DNA from 2 places in the Citrobacter sp. GW821-FHT02E08 genome. Region 1 is predicted to be linked to the other one. Evidence: predicted binding sites of a transcription regulator. Region 1 holds the regulator's gene; the other holds the start of a gene.
The links. The regulator PurR, encoded in region 1, represses purine synthesis genes. The targets are predictions, from matches to a motif close to CANGCAAACGTTTGCNTG.

Region 1 (7,527 bases):
GCGCTCGCGTGAATATCGAAATTGACCCGCAAACCCAGGCGGTTATCGATACGGTTGAGCGCGTATTAGCGGCCCGGGACAGCGCCGTAAATAAGCTGGCGAATGACGCTTAAAAGATGAAAGTGGCCCCCGCAGAATTTCGGGGGCTGCTCTGTTAGCGGGGAACGCGCAGACCGTGTTCAACACCGCGCGAAAAAACGACCTGCCAGAGTTGAATATCTCGGGCGCGAAATGCGCCAGCGCAGGCATTTAAATAGTAACTAAACATCCGCTTAAAACGCTCGCTGTAGTTATCTGCGATTTCAGGCCAGGCATTGATAAAGCGCGAATACCACGACATCAGCGTTGTATCATAATCGGCGCCAAAATTGTGCCAGTCCTCCATCACAAAATGCGGTTCGCTGGCGTTGGCTATCTGGCGTACGGAAGGTAGGCAACCGTTCGGGAAGATATATTTATTGATCCACGGGTCGACATTGTTGTCGGTCTTTTTAGAGCCGATGGTATGAAGCAGAAACAGGCCGTCAGATTTTAAATTACGGTCAACCACCTCAAAGTAGGTGTCGTAGTTTTTGGGGCCGACATGTTCAAACATACCTACCGAGACAATACGATCGAACTGATCCTGTAAGTCGCGATAATCCTGCAGCAGAATGGTGACATCCAAACCTTCGCAGCGCTGTTGCGCCATTTTCTGCTGCTCTGCAGAAATGGTCACGCCCACCACGCTGACCGCGTAATTGGCCGCCATATATTGTGATAATCCGCCCCAACCGCAGCCGATATCCAGCACGCGCATACCCGGTTTAAGCTGCAATTTTTCACAAATCATTTTTAGCTTCGCCTGCTGGGCAGACTCCAGAGTATCGGCTTCTTTCCAGTAGGCGCAGGAATATTGCATATACGGGTCAAGCATCCGGCTGAAAAGATCATTACCAAGATCGTAATGCTCTTTGCCGACTATCCAGGCGCGTTTTTTACTTTGCAGGTTGAACAGGCGTGCGCCTGCGATGCGGAGTGTATCTTTGAAATGGTGAGGGAGTTGATTTTCGAGGCCTGCGCGCAGAACTTTATTGAAGAAAATATCCAGTCGTTCGCACTCCCACCAGCCATCCATGTAACTTTCACCTAAACCCAGCGATCCTTCCTGCAATACACGTTTGAAAAAATCGGGGTTTTTGATTTGAATATCAGCCGGGGCAGGACCGTTGATAGCAACGCCCGCACGGCTCAGTAATTCGTTGGTGATACGGTACCAGTCATCATCCGGTACACTGACTTCTTCTATACACGATGAACTCATAGTTTCTCCATCACTGGTCGGTGATCAGAACCTTAAAACAGCGTAGACGCTTTTTGGCTTTGTGAGAAATCTCACGGAAAAAAGTCCGCGAGCCTATAATCCGACGTAGAACAGAGGAAGGGAGAACCCTTGCCGAAAAGACCATTCCCTGGCTAAACGGGAGCGCTCCGGCTCCCGTTAGAACGTAATATTTATCGTATTTATGTAACAACCGAAAATGAGTATAGGCCTCAATAATCGGTGAAACAACCCAAAAAAGTTAGCGAGCTAATCAGTGGCTATTATCGCTATTTTTAGTACGAATCGTTGTGTGCCATCTCAGAGTGCGCGGTGTGATGCGTGGACTCGCTCGCCTGCGACTGCATCCAATACCCCAATCCTGCGAGCGCAACGGTCGATAACATGACGCTGGTGGTGGTCAGCAACGGTGTGCTGATTAACCAGGAGACGACCAGACTGGCCAGGAAACAGAGACCCAACTGCAGTGAATTCTGCAATGCTGCGGCACGCCCGGTGGCTTGTGGGAATGGGCGCAATGCCTGAGCCACAACAATAGGGTAGATCGCGCCGTTGGCGATAGCCATGACACAGAAGGGGATCAGAATTTCGGTCAGCGATACATGGCTAATAAAACTGGTCGCCCAGGTCGCGACGACGCTCAATGCGAAGATGACCAATAACCAGGGTAACAGCTGTTGCCCCTGCCATTTTTGTAACGCTGCGCGGCAACCGTACCCACCGATCAGGAAGGCGATGGTTTGCGGAACATAACTGAGACCAATCACTGCGGGGCTATAACCCATTTCACTAAGGATGAACGGCGAACCGGTTAACCATGCAAAGAAGCTGGCGGAACAGGCTGCGTAAATCAGCACGTTCCCACGATAGGCTTTCGAACGCAGCAGGGTAGTGAACGTCAGTTTATCCTGACTATCGTCACGTGCTTTTGCGGTGGGTTTTAAACGCAGGGCGGGCAGCATCAGGATCAGCGTAATCACAAACAGCGTGGCGAAAATGGCCTGCCAGGAAAAATGCGCGAGGATCCAACTGCCTAACAATGGCGCAAGCGCAGGCGACAACCCGACCAACGGCATGATGGTGGCAAAAATACGGTTAACTTTTTGCGACGGGTAGTAATCCGTCACCAGTGCCTGCCAGACAACAGCAGCAGCACACACGCCAATGGCCTGGATAAAGCGCAGAACCAGCAAGCCTGTTGCACTTTCTACCCACAGCATACCCAGACTTCCGAGGGCGAAGATCGACAAACCGAGCAATAGTATGGGCTTACGACCGTAACGATCGGATAGCGGACCCCAGGCGAGCTGGGCGATGGCGAACCCGGCTAAGAACAGGCTCAGACTGGCGCTGACGGCAGAGGCAGGTGTCTGCAAATCGGCCTGAATGGCAGCAAATGCAGGTAAGTACATATCTGTTGCCAGAAAACCCAGTACGCTGAGACCCGCCAGCCAGACTAAAAACCCTTTTCCCGGTTGCATAATACATTCTCTTTTTTTATCAGTAAGACATTGCCGCAGAGTGTAGGGAGTGAAATTCCTGTTGTGAAACGCTAATATTTGTCTACTGAATTCAAATTTTTTGTAGGCAGAATATGTGGTCAGAATATTCCCTTGAAGTTGTTGATGCTGTCGCGCGCAATGGTAGCTTCAGTTCCGCCGCCCAGGAACTGCATCGCGTGCCCTCGGCCGTCAGCTACACCGTACGTCAACTGGAAGAGTGGCTGGCGGTTCCCCTGTTTGAACGACGCCACCGGGATGTGGAATTGACGCCCGCCGGCGCCTGGTTTTTAAAAGAAGGCCGCTCTGTTATCAAAAAAATGCAGATCACCCGCCAGCAGTGCCAACAGATTGCGAATGGCTGGCGAGGGCAACTGCCTATCGCGGTAGATAATATTGTGCGACCAGAACGCACCCGGCAGATGATTGTCGACTTCTATCGCCACTTTGATGACGTCGAGCTGATCGTTTCTCAGGAGGTGTTTAACGGCGTCTGGGATGCGCTTTCCGACGGACGCGTGGAACTGGCCATTGGGGCGACGCAGGCGATCCCCGTCGGCGGGCGCTATACCTTTCGCGATATGGGAATGTTGAGCTGGAGCTGCGTGGTGGCAAGTCATCATCCCCTGGCGGCGATGCCCGGACCCTTGAGTGATGATACGTTGCGCAACTGGCCGTCGCTGGTCCGTGAAGACACGTCACGGACACTGCCTAAACGTATCACCTGGCTGCTGGACAACCAAAAGCGCGTGATCGTACCGGATTGGGAATCGTCAGCAACCTGTCTTTCCGCCGGGTTATGTGTCGGGATGGTGCCTACGCATTTTGCAAAACCGTGGGTCGACAGTGGCAAATGGGTCGCGTTGACCCTGGAGAATCCATTCCCGGATGCAGCATGCTGCCTGACCTGGCAGCAAAATGACACGTCGCCCGCATTAGCCTGGCTGCTGGAGTATTTAGGCGACAGTGAAACGCTGAATAAAGAGTGGTTGCGAGAACCTGAAGAGGTTCCCGCCGGGGAAGCTTAACGACGATAGTCGCGGAACGGACCATCCGCAACCGAACGACGTTCGATCAGTCGCGGGTGGACTTCAATAGACTGCGACTCTTCACGCTTGTTGACGATACGGTCTAACAACATATTAAAGGCCGTTTCACCCAGTGAGTCTTTCGGTTGGTGAATAGTGGTCAGTGCGGGTGTGAAATAGCGCGCGTTACGCACATTGTCATAACCGATCACCGAAATATCCTGCGGTACGCGCAAACCCATTTCGTCAGCAGCGCAGAGCGCCCCCATTGCCATGATGTCGCCACCGCAGAATACCGCAGTAGGGCGATGGGTCTGAGAGAGGATTTGCTGCATTGCACGATAACCAGACTCAGGTTCAAAATCGCCCTGTACAATCCAGTTTTCCGGGACTTTTATCAGCGCTTCGTCCATCGCCTTCATAAAGCCCGCCAGGCGGCCAGCCCCCGTGTTACGCTCCATCGGGCCAGGAATGACGCCTATCTCACGATGACCGCGTTCCACCAGATAACGACCGGCCATATAACCGCCTTCGAACGCGTTATCAATGACCGTATCGGTAAAGTCAGCCTTCGCTTCGCCCCAATCCATAACCACCATTGGAATATGGCGATACTCTTCAAGCATGGAGAGCAGAGACTCTGGATATTCCGAACACATAACCAGCAGACCATCCACACGCTTTTGCGCCATCATGGAAAGGTAGGCCCGTTGTTTTTCAAGATTATTCCAGGCATTGCCAAGGATCAGGGTGTAGCCTTTCTGGAAGCAGTTTTTCTCAACGGCTTCAATAATTTCAGCGAAATAGGCGGCTTCACTGCTGGTTGCCAGCAGACCGATAGATTTGGTGTGATTCACCTTCAGGCTGCGGGCGACGGCACTCGGGGAGTAGTGCAATTCTTTGATTGCTGCCCAGACAGCATTGCGAGTCTCTTCTGCGACAAAACGCGTTTTGTTAATTACATGTGATACGGTTGTAGTGGAAACGTTTGCTCGCTTCGCTACATCTTTAATTGTTGCCATTACATTTCACTCCAGACCATATCCAAACTCCTGAAAATACTGTAGGTAAACGTTTGCCTTTACACACCCTTATCGCAACATCAGGGTTGCGGCACGCCGGGAAAACGACACGAAACGTCAGGAGGGGGTCAATGGCCGGTACGCTAATCAAGTAAGCGTGGAATTTTGTCTGATCTTGACGAAAAGGGGAAGAGTTAAAAGTGGTTATCAATATAAATCCTGGGAGATTTTTACATCCAAGTGTGTAAAAATGCGCAATATCACTTTTTGTGTGGGAATAAAAAGGAGCAAATTTGATGAGCACCGATCTGAAGTTTTCGTTAGTAACCACTATTATTGTTCTGGGCCTGATCGTAGCGGGTGGTCTGACCGCCGCACTGCACTGATTTACCGTGAGGGAGCATGCTCTCCCTCATCTCGTTACCCCTTCATTGTTACTAAATCAGCAAAAGTCTTTTGCCATTCTGTTAACTTTATTATTTTTGTGATTGATGTCATGCTTTTGGCTCTTATCGGGTGTCGCTTCGCGGCACGCTGCAGCGGAGTCAACGTATGAAAATCAATTACCCCTTACTGGCGCTTGCGATTGGCGCATTTGGTATTGGGACCACGGAATTCTCTCCGATGGGGCTGTTGCCCGTCATTGCGCATGGCGTGAATGTCTCCATTCCCGCCGCCGGAATGCTCATCAGCGCCTATGCGGTGGGTGTGATGGTGGGCGCGCCGTTGATGACCCTGTTGCTATCGCACCGTGCTCGTCGTAATGCGCTGATTTTTTTGATGGCCATTTTTACGCTGGGCAACGTCCTGTCGGCCATTGCGCCGGATTACACCACCTTGATGCTATCGCGCATTTTGACCAGTCTTAATCACGGCGCGTTTTTCGGATTGGGTTCGGTCGTGGCGGCCAGGGTAGTGCCGAAGCATAAACAGGCCAGCGCCGTGGCGACGATGTTTATGGGACTGACCATTGCAAACATCGGCGGCGTGCCTGCGGCCACATGGCTTGGGGAAACCATTGGCTGGCGGATGTCCTTTTTAGCGACCGCTGGACTTGGGGTGATCGCGATGCTCAGTTTATTCTTCTCTCTGCCGAAAGGTGGCGCAGGGGAACGGCCGGACGTGCGTAAAGAACTGGCTGTCTTGCTGCGTCCACCGGTCCTTTCTGCGCTGCTGACCACCGTGCTGGGCGCGGGGGCAATGTTCACCCTCTACACCTATATTTCACCCGTTCTGCAAAACATTGCCCATGCCACACCGGCATTTGTCACCGCGATGTTAGTTTTGATCGGCGTTGGGTTTTCGATCGGCAACTATTTTGGCGGCAAACTGGCCGATCGTTCCGTCAACGGTACGCTGAAAGGTTTCTTACTGCTGCTTATGGTCATCATGCTGGCCATTCCTTTCCTGGCGCGTAACGATCTGGGCGCTGCGTTCAGTATGGTGGTGTGGGGCGCGGCAACATTTGCCGTCGTACCGCCTTTGCAGATGCGCGTGATGCGTGTCGCCAGTGAAGCGCCGGGGTTGTCTTCGTCGGTGAATATCGGGGCATTTAATCTTGGGAATGCGTTAGGCGCGGCGGCGGGTGGCGCGGTGATTTCCGGCGGTCTGGGGTATAGCTTTGTTCCGGTGATGGGCGCCATTGTGGCAGGGCTGGCGTTATTGCTGGTCTTTGTGTCAGCGAGAAGGCAACCTGAAACGGCCTATGTCGCCAACTAAACGATTGAGTTGAAAATAAAAACGCAGAAGGAAACCCTTCTGCGTTGTCGTATTTACGCCGCGAAGTTCTTCGCAACGAATTCCCAGTTTACCAGCGCCCAGAAATGCTCCAGGTAGCCAGGACGGGCATTACGGTAGTCGATGTAGTAAGCATGTTCCCACACGTCAACGGTCATCAGCGGGGTGGCATCCGTGGTCAGCGGGGTGCCCGCGTTGGACGTAGAAACGATAGCCAGTTTGCCATCAGCCCCTTTTACCAGCCAGGTCCAGCCGGAACCGAAGTTTTTAATCGCAGCATCGGTGAACTGTGCTTTGAATTCAGCAAAGCTACCGAAGGACGCGGCGATAGCGTCAGCCAGTTTGCCGGTTGGTTCGCCGCCCGCGTTCGGGGCCAGGCAGTTCCAGTAGAACGTGTGGTTCCAGACCTGGGCTGCGTTATTGAATACGCCACCTTCTGAACTACGAACGATCTCTTCCAGTGATTTACCTTCAAAGGCGGTACCTTTGATCAGGTTATTGAGATTCGTCACATAGGTTTGATGATGTTTGCCGTAGTGGTATTCCAGCGTCTCAGCGGAAATGTGTGGTGCCAGCGCGTCTTTGGCATACGGTAATGCAGGTAATTCGAACGACATTGCTTCTCTCCTTATTATTAATATTGAGTACGTACAATAGCCATAAAGTACGTAAGGATAGGGTAGCAAATTGAAAGGTGATGCAAAAGAAGAACTTACCCTGTTGCGAAAACAACAGGGTAAGGGATTAACGAATGGTTTTTGGCGTCATGACGCGGCGGGCGCCGACATAGTGGCGTTGCCAGTAATCTTCGCTTAATGAGGTTATCTGAATTTCCTGCCCTGAACGGGGGGACTGGATAAATTTGCCATTGCCGACATACACGCCGACGTGATCCGCAGTACCGCGCCCCTGGGTCCGGA
Region 2 (7,527 bases), on a different contig from region 1:
GCGTACCCGCAACCGGGAAGGACATGGTCGGCGCATGGAAACCGTAGTCGATCAGGCGTTTGGCGATATCCAGTTCACTGATGCCCGTCTCTTCTTTCAGCGGGCGAATATCGAGAATGCATTCGTGCGCCACGCGGCCATCACGGCCCGTGTACAGCACCGGATAAGCATCCTTCAGACGGCTGGCAATGTAGTTAGCATTGAGAATAGCCACCTGGCTTGCTTTTTTCAGGCCTTCTGCGCCCATCATGCGGATGTACATCCAGCTAATAGGCAGAATAGATGCGCTACCGAACGGAGCTGCAGAAACCGCGCCCTGACGGGTCAGCATGCCTTCGATTTGCACCACGCTATGACCTGGCACAAACGGCGCCAGATGCGATTTCACCCCGATAGGACCCATACCAGGGCCGCCACCGCCGTGCGGAATGCAGAAGGTTTTATGCAGGTTGAGGTGCGATACATCTGCGCCGATAAAGCCAGGCGTGGTGATACCGACCTGTGCGTTCATGTTTGCGCCATCAAGGTAAACCTGGCCGCCAAACTGATGAACGATTTCGCACACTTCACGGATCGTCTCTTCATACACGCCGTGGGTGGACGGGTACGTCACCATGATGCAGGAGAGGCTGTCGCCGTGCTGTTCCGCTTTCTCACGCAGATCCGCCAGATCGATGTTGCCCTGTTTGTCACACGCGACAACGACGACCTGCATCCCCGCCATTTGCGCGGACGCCGGGTTAGTACCGTGGGCAGACGCCGGGATCAGGCAGATATCACGATGCCCTTCGTTGCGGCTCTCGTGGTAATGACGAATCGCCAGCAGACCCGCATATTCGCCCTGCGCACCTGAGTTTGGCTGCATGCACACGGCGTCGTAACCGGTCAGTTTAACCAGCCACTCAGAAAGCTGGCTGATCATCTGATGATACCCTTCCGCCTGATCCGCCGGGCAGAAAGGATGCAGTTCAGCAAATTCCGGCCAGGTAATAGGGATCATCTCGGCAGCCGCGTTCAGCTTCATGGTGCAGGAGCCCAGCGGGATCATCGCCTGATTCAGCGCCAGATCTTTGCGTTCCAGAGAGTGCATGTAACGCATCATCTCGGTTTCGCTGTGATAGCGGTTAAACACCGGATGGGTCAGGATATCATCTTCACGCAACATGCTGTCCTGAATAGAACGGCTGTCATACGCGACGTCTTTGTCCAGCGTGTCGATATTCAGGCCATGATGATCGCCAAGCAGTACGGAGAACAACGCCAGCACGTTTTCACGGGTGGTCGTTTCATCCAGCGTGATGCCTACTGCATTATGGATATCGCTACGCAGGTTGATTTCTGCCGCTTCCGCGCGCGCCAGCACCGCAGCTTTATCAGCCACTTCAACGCACAGCGTGTCAAAGTAGTGCGCATGACGCAGCTTCATCCCTTTCTGTTGCAGGCCAGTTGCCAGAATATCGGTCAGGCGATGAATGCGATTTGCAATGCGTTTCAGCCCTACCGGACCATGATAAACCGCATACAGACTGGCGATGTTGGCCAGCAGCACCTGAGAGGTACAGATATTGGAGTTCGCTTTCTCGCGACGAATATGCTGCTCGCGAGTCTGCATCGCCATACGCAGAGCGGTATTGCCCGCCGCATCTTTTGATACGCCGATAATACGGCCTGGCATAGAGCGTTTGAATTCATCTTTCGCGGCAAAGAATGCCGCATGCGGGCCGCCGTAGCCCATCGGCACACCAAAGCGTTGTGCAGAACCGAAAACGATATCTGCGCCTTGTTTGCCTGGCGCGGTCAGCAGAACCAGCGCCATAAAATCGGCGGCGACGCTGACCACAATTTTGCGCGACTTCAGCTCAGTAATCAGCGCGCTGTAGTCGTGTACTTCCCCGGTCGTGCCCACCTGCTGTAACAGCACGCCAAACACATCCTGGTGATCAACCACTTTTGCGGCATCATCAACGATCACATCAAAACCGAAGGTTTCCGCACGGGTGCGAACTACGTCCAGCGTTTGAGGATGTACGTCGGAGGCGACAAAGAAACGGTTAGCGTTTTTCAGCTTGCTCACGCGTTTCGCCATTGCCATCGCTTCAGCCGCCGCAGTCGCTTCGTCAAGCAGAGACGCAGAGGCCATATCCAGGCCGGTCAGATCCAGCGTCACCTGCTGGAAGTTCAGCAGTGATTCCAGACGCCCCTGAGAGACTTCCGGCTGGTATGGCGTATACGCGGTGTACCAACCTGGATTTTCTAACATATTGCGCAGGATAACCGGCGGCAATTGCACGGCGGTGTAGCCCATGCCGATGTAAGACGTGAAGCGCTTATTGCGGCTGGCGATAGCTTTGAGTTCTGCCAGCGCAGCATATTCGGTCGCAGCTTCACCCACCTGCGGCGGGGTCGCAAGCTGAATATCTTTCGGCACAATCTGGCCGATCAGCGCGTTTAACGACTCGGCGCCAACGGCATTCAGCATTTCTTGCTGTTGCTCAGCGTCCGGTCCGATGTGGCGTTCAATGAAAGCGCCGCTGTTTTCAAGCTGGCTTAACGTCTGTGTCATGGGCGATGGTTCCTGAAACGTGCAGTGAATCGTGATTGTCTCTAACTCAATTGCCCGGTGACGCTAACGCTTACCGGGCCTACGGTGACCTGTAGGCCGGATAAACGCAGTGCCATCCGGCACAACATTACTCGTCTTCTAACAGGGCTTCGTATGCAGTGGCATCCAGCAGCGCGTCGATTTCGCTCGCGTCGTTGGCTTTGATTTTGAAAATCCAGCCACCCGCATACGGTTCGCTGTTGATAAGCTCCGGAGAGTCGCTGAGCGCGTCGTTAACGGCCACGATCTCGCCCCCCACAGGCGCATAAATATCAGAGGCCGCTTTGACGGACTCAGCGACCGCGCAATCATCGCCTGCGCTAACGGTGCTGCCGACGTCTGGCAGATCGACAAACACCATGTCGCCCAACAGTTCCTGAGCGTGCTCGGTAATGCCCACGGTGTAAGTACCGTCCGCTTCTTTACGCAGCCATTCGTGTTCTTTGCTGTATTTCAGTTCTGCAGGTACGTTGCTCATCAATCAATCTCCAAAAAAGGATGAATCACGCGACGGCTTTGCCGTTACGCACAAAAACAGGTTTCGTTACTTTTACCGGCATCTCGCGGTTACGGATTTGCACAATCGCCGTTTCACCAATGCCTGCTGGCACACGCGCCAGCGCAATGCTGTAGCCCAGCGTCGGAGAGAACGTGCCGCTGGTGATAATGCCTTCCTGCGTGTTGCCCTGCGCATCGATAAAACGAACCGGCAACTCATTACGCAACACGCCTTTTTCCGTCATGATCAGACCGACCAACTGCTCGTGCCCTTTTTCACGCTGCGTTTCCAGCGCGTCGCGACCGATGAAATCACGGTCAGTCGGTTCCCAGGCAATGGTCCAGCCCATGTTGGCGGCTAATGGAGAAATGCTTTCGTCCATCTCCTGGCTGTACAGGTTCATGCCAGCTTCCAGACGCAACGTATCACGCGCACCCAGACCACACGGTTTCACGCCAGCTTCCACCAGCGCACGCCAGAAATCTGCCGCCTTTTCATTTGGCATGGCGATTTCATAGCCCGCTTCACCGGTATAACCGGTTGTCGCAATGAAGAGATCGCCCGCCTGGACACCAAAGAACGGTTTCATCCCGTCGACTGCGCGACGCTGTTCTTCGGTAAACAACGCGGCGGCTTTAGCCTGCCCGTTTGGTCCCTGTACGGCGATCAACGACAGATCGTCACGGACGGTAATGTCGATGGCATAAGGTTCAGCGTGTTGGGAAATCCAGGAGAGGTCTTTTTCGCGGGTGGCGGAGTTAACAACGAGGCGGAAGAAATCTTCAGTGAAGTAGTAGACGATAAGGTCATCTATCACGCCGCCCGAGGCATTAAGCATACCGGAGTAGAGGGCTTTCCCGCTCTTCGTTAGCTTTGCCACGTCATTTGCCAGCAGATAACGCAAAAACTCCCGGGTGCGGCTGCCTCGCAGATCGACAATCGTCATATGCGAAACATCAAACATACCGGCATCGGTGCGCACAGCATGATGCTCATCGAGCTGGGAACCGTAATGCAGCGGCATCATCCAGCCATGAAAATCGACCATTCGTGCGCCACATAACGTGTGTTGTTCGTACAAAGGAGTCTGTTGAGCCATCTTTTCCTCGTTGAATAAGCAGGGCTTGCAACCATTTCGTGATGAAATTTACGCCACGAAACCCGTCATCGAAGCCACGTCATGGCCTCAACGCAAACGTTCTCTTTTCCATTGAACTTACCACCGAAACTGACGCTTAACCATAAGGTAAAATTAACTATCACATTAGCTTATGCCAAAAAATGGCAAAGCAGACCACAGAACAAAAAACCAAAAATATAATTAACACGCCTATAACACACAAATCACAGGCGAAAAAAACCGACTGAATCGATATTAAATTCTAAAAAAATGTCAAAAATCGAGACTAGAGAAAATAGTGATATAAAAAAATCTAATGCGAAAAACAGCGTGGAATTAGATTATTTCAAATGAGGTAAGTCCCCCGGCGCGAAGGCCGGGAGAAGAAAGTGTGACGGGTCTCAAACTCTTAGAAGCGGGGGGATTTGTTAACGAAGCCACTCAGGTAAATCATTCAACCCCATTGCCTGACGGATAAGTTGCGGTTTTACACCAGGGAGGGTATCGGCCAGTTTCAGACCAATATCGCGCAGCAATTTCTTCGCCGGATTCTCCCCAGCAAACAGCTCGCGAAAACCTTGCATACCTGCCAGCATCATGGCGGCACTGTGCTTACGGCTGCGCTCGTAACGACGCAAATACAGATACTGACCGATATCTTTGCCCTGACGCTGCAAACGCTTCAGTTCATCGATAAGTTCCGCAGCATCCATAAAGCCGAGGTTAACCCCCTGCCCCGCCAGCGGATGGATGGTATGGGCGGCATCGCCGACCAGTGCCAGACGATGGGCGGCAAACTGGCGCGCATAGCGCCCCGTCAGCGGGAATACCTGGCGTTCGCTTTCCACGCGACACAACCCCAACCGGTTATCAAACGCAATATTCAATGCCCGGTTGAATTCCTCTTCGCTCGCATGTTGCATCCGCTCAGCCTCTTGTGGCGAAAGCGACCAGACAATAGAGCAGAGATGCGGGTCGACGAGGGGCAAAAACGCGAGAATACCTTCGCCATGAAACGCCTGGCGTGCAACGGCATCATGCGCCTCTTCGGTACGAATGGTTGCGACCAGCGCATGATGGCGATAGTCCCAGAAGGTCAGCGGAATATCTGCTTTGCTGCGCAGCCAGGAGTTCGCGCCGTCCGCTCCAACCACCAGGCGAGCGGTTAACATCGTGCCGTCTTTCAGGGTCAGAAACGTTTCATTTTCCCCCCAGGCCACCTGCTGCAGTTCTGCGGGGGCCATCAGAGTAACATCCGAGGATTGCTGCGCTTTTTGCCACAGAGCATAGTGGATCACCGTATTTTCAACGATATGCCCAAGATGGCTGTAGCCCATACTTTTATCATCGAACGCAATGCGTCCAAAGCTGTCTTTGTCCCAGACTTCCATGCCGTGATAGCAGCTGGCCCGACGGGCAACAATATCTGACCACACGCCGAGACGCGTGAGCAATTTTTCGCTGGCAGCATTAATGGCCGACACGCGAAGCGCCGGTGGAGCATCATTTTCCAGTGGCTGAGGGACATGCTGTTCCAGCACGGCGACCCGTAAACCGCTACCCTGTAAGCCGCAGGCGACGGCCAGACCTACCATGCCTCCACCCACAATAGCTACATCAACACTTTGCACTGTTTGCTCCTCGAAACCGAAACCTGTAATCCGTAGGCCTGATAAGCGTAACGCCATCAGGCATTTGTGCGGGTAACCCTGCCGGATGGCGGCTTCACCTTATCCGGCCTACAGGTCATATTTAACGCGCTACCCAACCCAGGGTCCGCTCCGCCAGCACATCGCGTGCCGGTGTCAATAATTCCATTGCCATCAACCCGACATTGCGTCCGACAACCAACGGCGCCCAGTGATTGGCAAACAGATAAACCAGACTGTTCGTCACACCAATTGTTGTTTCACGGTCTGCCTGTCGACGCTGTTGATAACGCGACAGCACGCGATATTCGCCGACGTCTTCGCCTGCTTGCCATGCCTGGGTCAGCGTTTCGGCAAGGCTCATCACATCGCGTAATCCAAGATTAAACCCTTGTCCTGCGATAGGGTGCAGTGTCTGCGCGGCATTTCCCACCAGCACGGTACGATGGGTGACGGCTTTGACCGCCGTCGTCAGCGAAAGAGGATAGGCACTGCGTTTCCCCGCTTGGGTAATACGTCCCAGTCGCCAGCCAAATGCGCTCTGCAATTCACGGCAAAACTGTTCATCAGACCAGGCCATCACCTCATCACGTCGCTCAAGCGGATGGCACCACACCAGTGAGCAACGCTCCCCGGACATTGGCAACATCGCCAGTGGGCCATGTTGGGTAAAGCGCTCAAACGCACGCCCTTCATGGGGCACAGAGACAGCCACGTTGGCGATCACCGCTAACTGTTCGTATGGCGTTTGCTGCCAGTCCACACCGCAGGCCGTTGCCAGCGCAGAACGCGTGCCATCAGCCGCAACCAGGACGTCGCCGGTAATCACATCACCGTTTTCCAGCGTGACATTGACCTGCTCCTGCGTGCGCGAGACCGTGGCGACGCGATCAGGGCAATGCAACGTCACGCCCGGCGCTTTGCGCAACAGTCCGAACAAGCGCTGACCGACATCGTGCAACTCAACGACCTGCCCTAACGCCGCAATACGATAATCTTGCGCATCCAGAGTCACAAACCCGGCATGCCCGCGATCGCTAACGTGAACGGTATTGATGGCCGTTGCGCAATCGGCGATCGCCTGCCAGATACCCATCCGCGCCAGTTGCTGACAGGTGCCTGCCGCCAGGGCGATCGCCCGGGCGTCGAAACCCGGGTGATCCTGGGCTTCAGGCGCCGTCGCTTCAATCAGATGCACCGGCAACTTGCCATGACTCAATTGAGAGATTGCCAGCGCCAGCGTCGCCCCAGCCATCCCGCCGCCTACGATAATCACGCTCATTGTTGGCGCGCCGCAGCCATTAAGGCTTCGATGTCGTCGGCTTTTTTCACTACGCTGGCGGTCAGGTTTTCGTTACCGGTTTGTGTGATGACGATGTCGTCTTCAATTCGGATACCAATACCGCGATACGCTTCCGGTACGTCAGCATCCGGTGCGATGTAGAGACCTGGCTCCACGGTCAGAACCATACCCGGCTCAAGCAGACGGGAGCGATCCTTACCATAGGTGCCGACATCATGCACATCCAGCCCCAGCCAGTGGCTCAGGCCATGCATAAAGAAAGGTCGATGGGCGTTATCGGCGATCAGTTGATCGATTTCGCCCTTCAGGATGCCCAGTTTCACCAGGCCAGTTACCATAATGCGCACCACCTCG

Region 2: a site for PurR is predicted at 4,290-4,307, ahead of gcvT (glycine cleavage system aminomethyltransferase GcvT). Genes of this name have one in related genera too.

Annotation. Positions count from the first base shown of each region.
Region 1 covers NZ_JBWKVL010000004.1:83,544-91,070, reverse strand. The annotation lists gene AC07UY_RS06965 (riboflavin synthase subunit alpha) at 1-113, shown strand, start outside; gene cfa (cyclopropane fatty acyl phospholipid synthase) at 155-1,303, opposite strand; gene punC (purine nucleoside transporter PunC) at 1,597-2,802, opposite strand; gene punR (DNA-binding transcriptional activator PunR) at 2,916-3,848, shown strand; gene purR (HTH-type transcriptional repressor PurR) at 3,845-4,870, opposite strand; gene cydH (cytochrome bd-I accessory subunit CydH) at 5,167-5,256, shown strand; gene AC07UY_RS06935 (MFS transporter) at 5,423-6,589, shown strand; gene sodB (superoxide dismutase [Fe]) at 6,643-7,224, opposite strand; gene AC07UY_RS06925 (C40 family peptidase) at 7,352-7,527, opposite strand, start outside.
Region 2 covers NZ_JBWKVL010000001.1:343,657-351,183, reverse strand. The annotation lists gene gcvP (aminomethyl-transferring glycine dehydrogenase) at 1-2,563, opposite strand, end outside; gene gcvH (glycine cleavage system protein GcvH) at 2,691-3,080, opposite strand; gene gcvT (glycine cleavage system aminomethyltransferase GcvT) at 3,106-4,200, opposite strand; gene ubiI (FAD-dependent 2-octaprenylphenol hydroxylase) at 4,650-5,852, opposite strand; gene ubiH (2-octaprenyl-6-methoxyphenyl hydroxylase) at 5,974-7,152, opposite strand; gene pepP (Xaa-Pro aminopeptidase) at 7,149-7,527, opposite strand, start outside.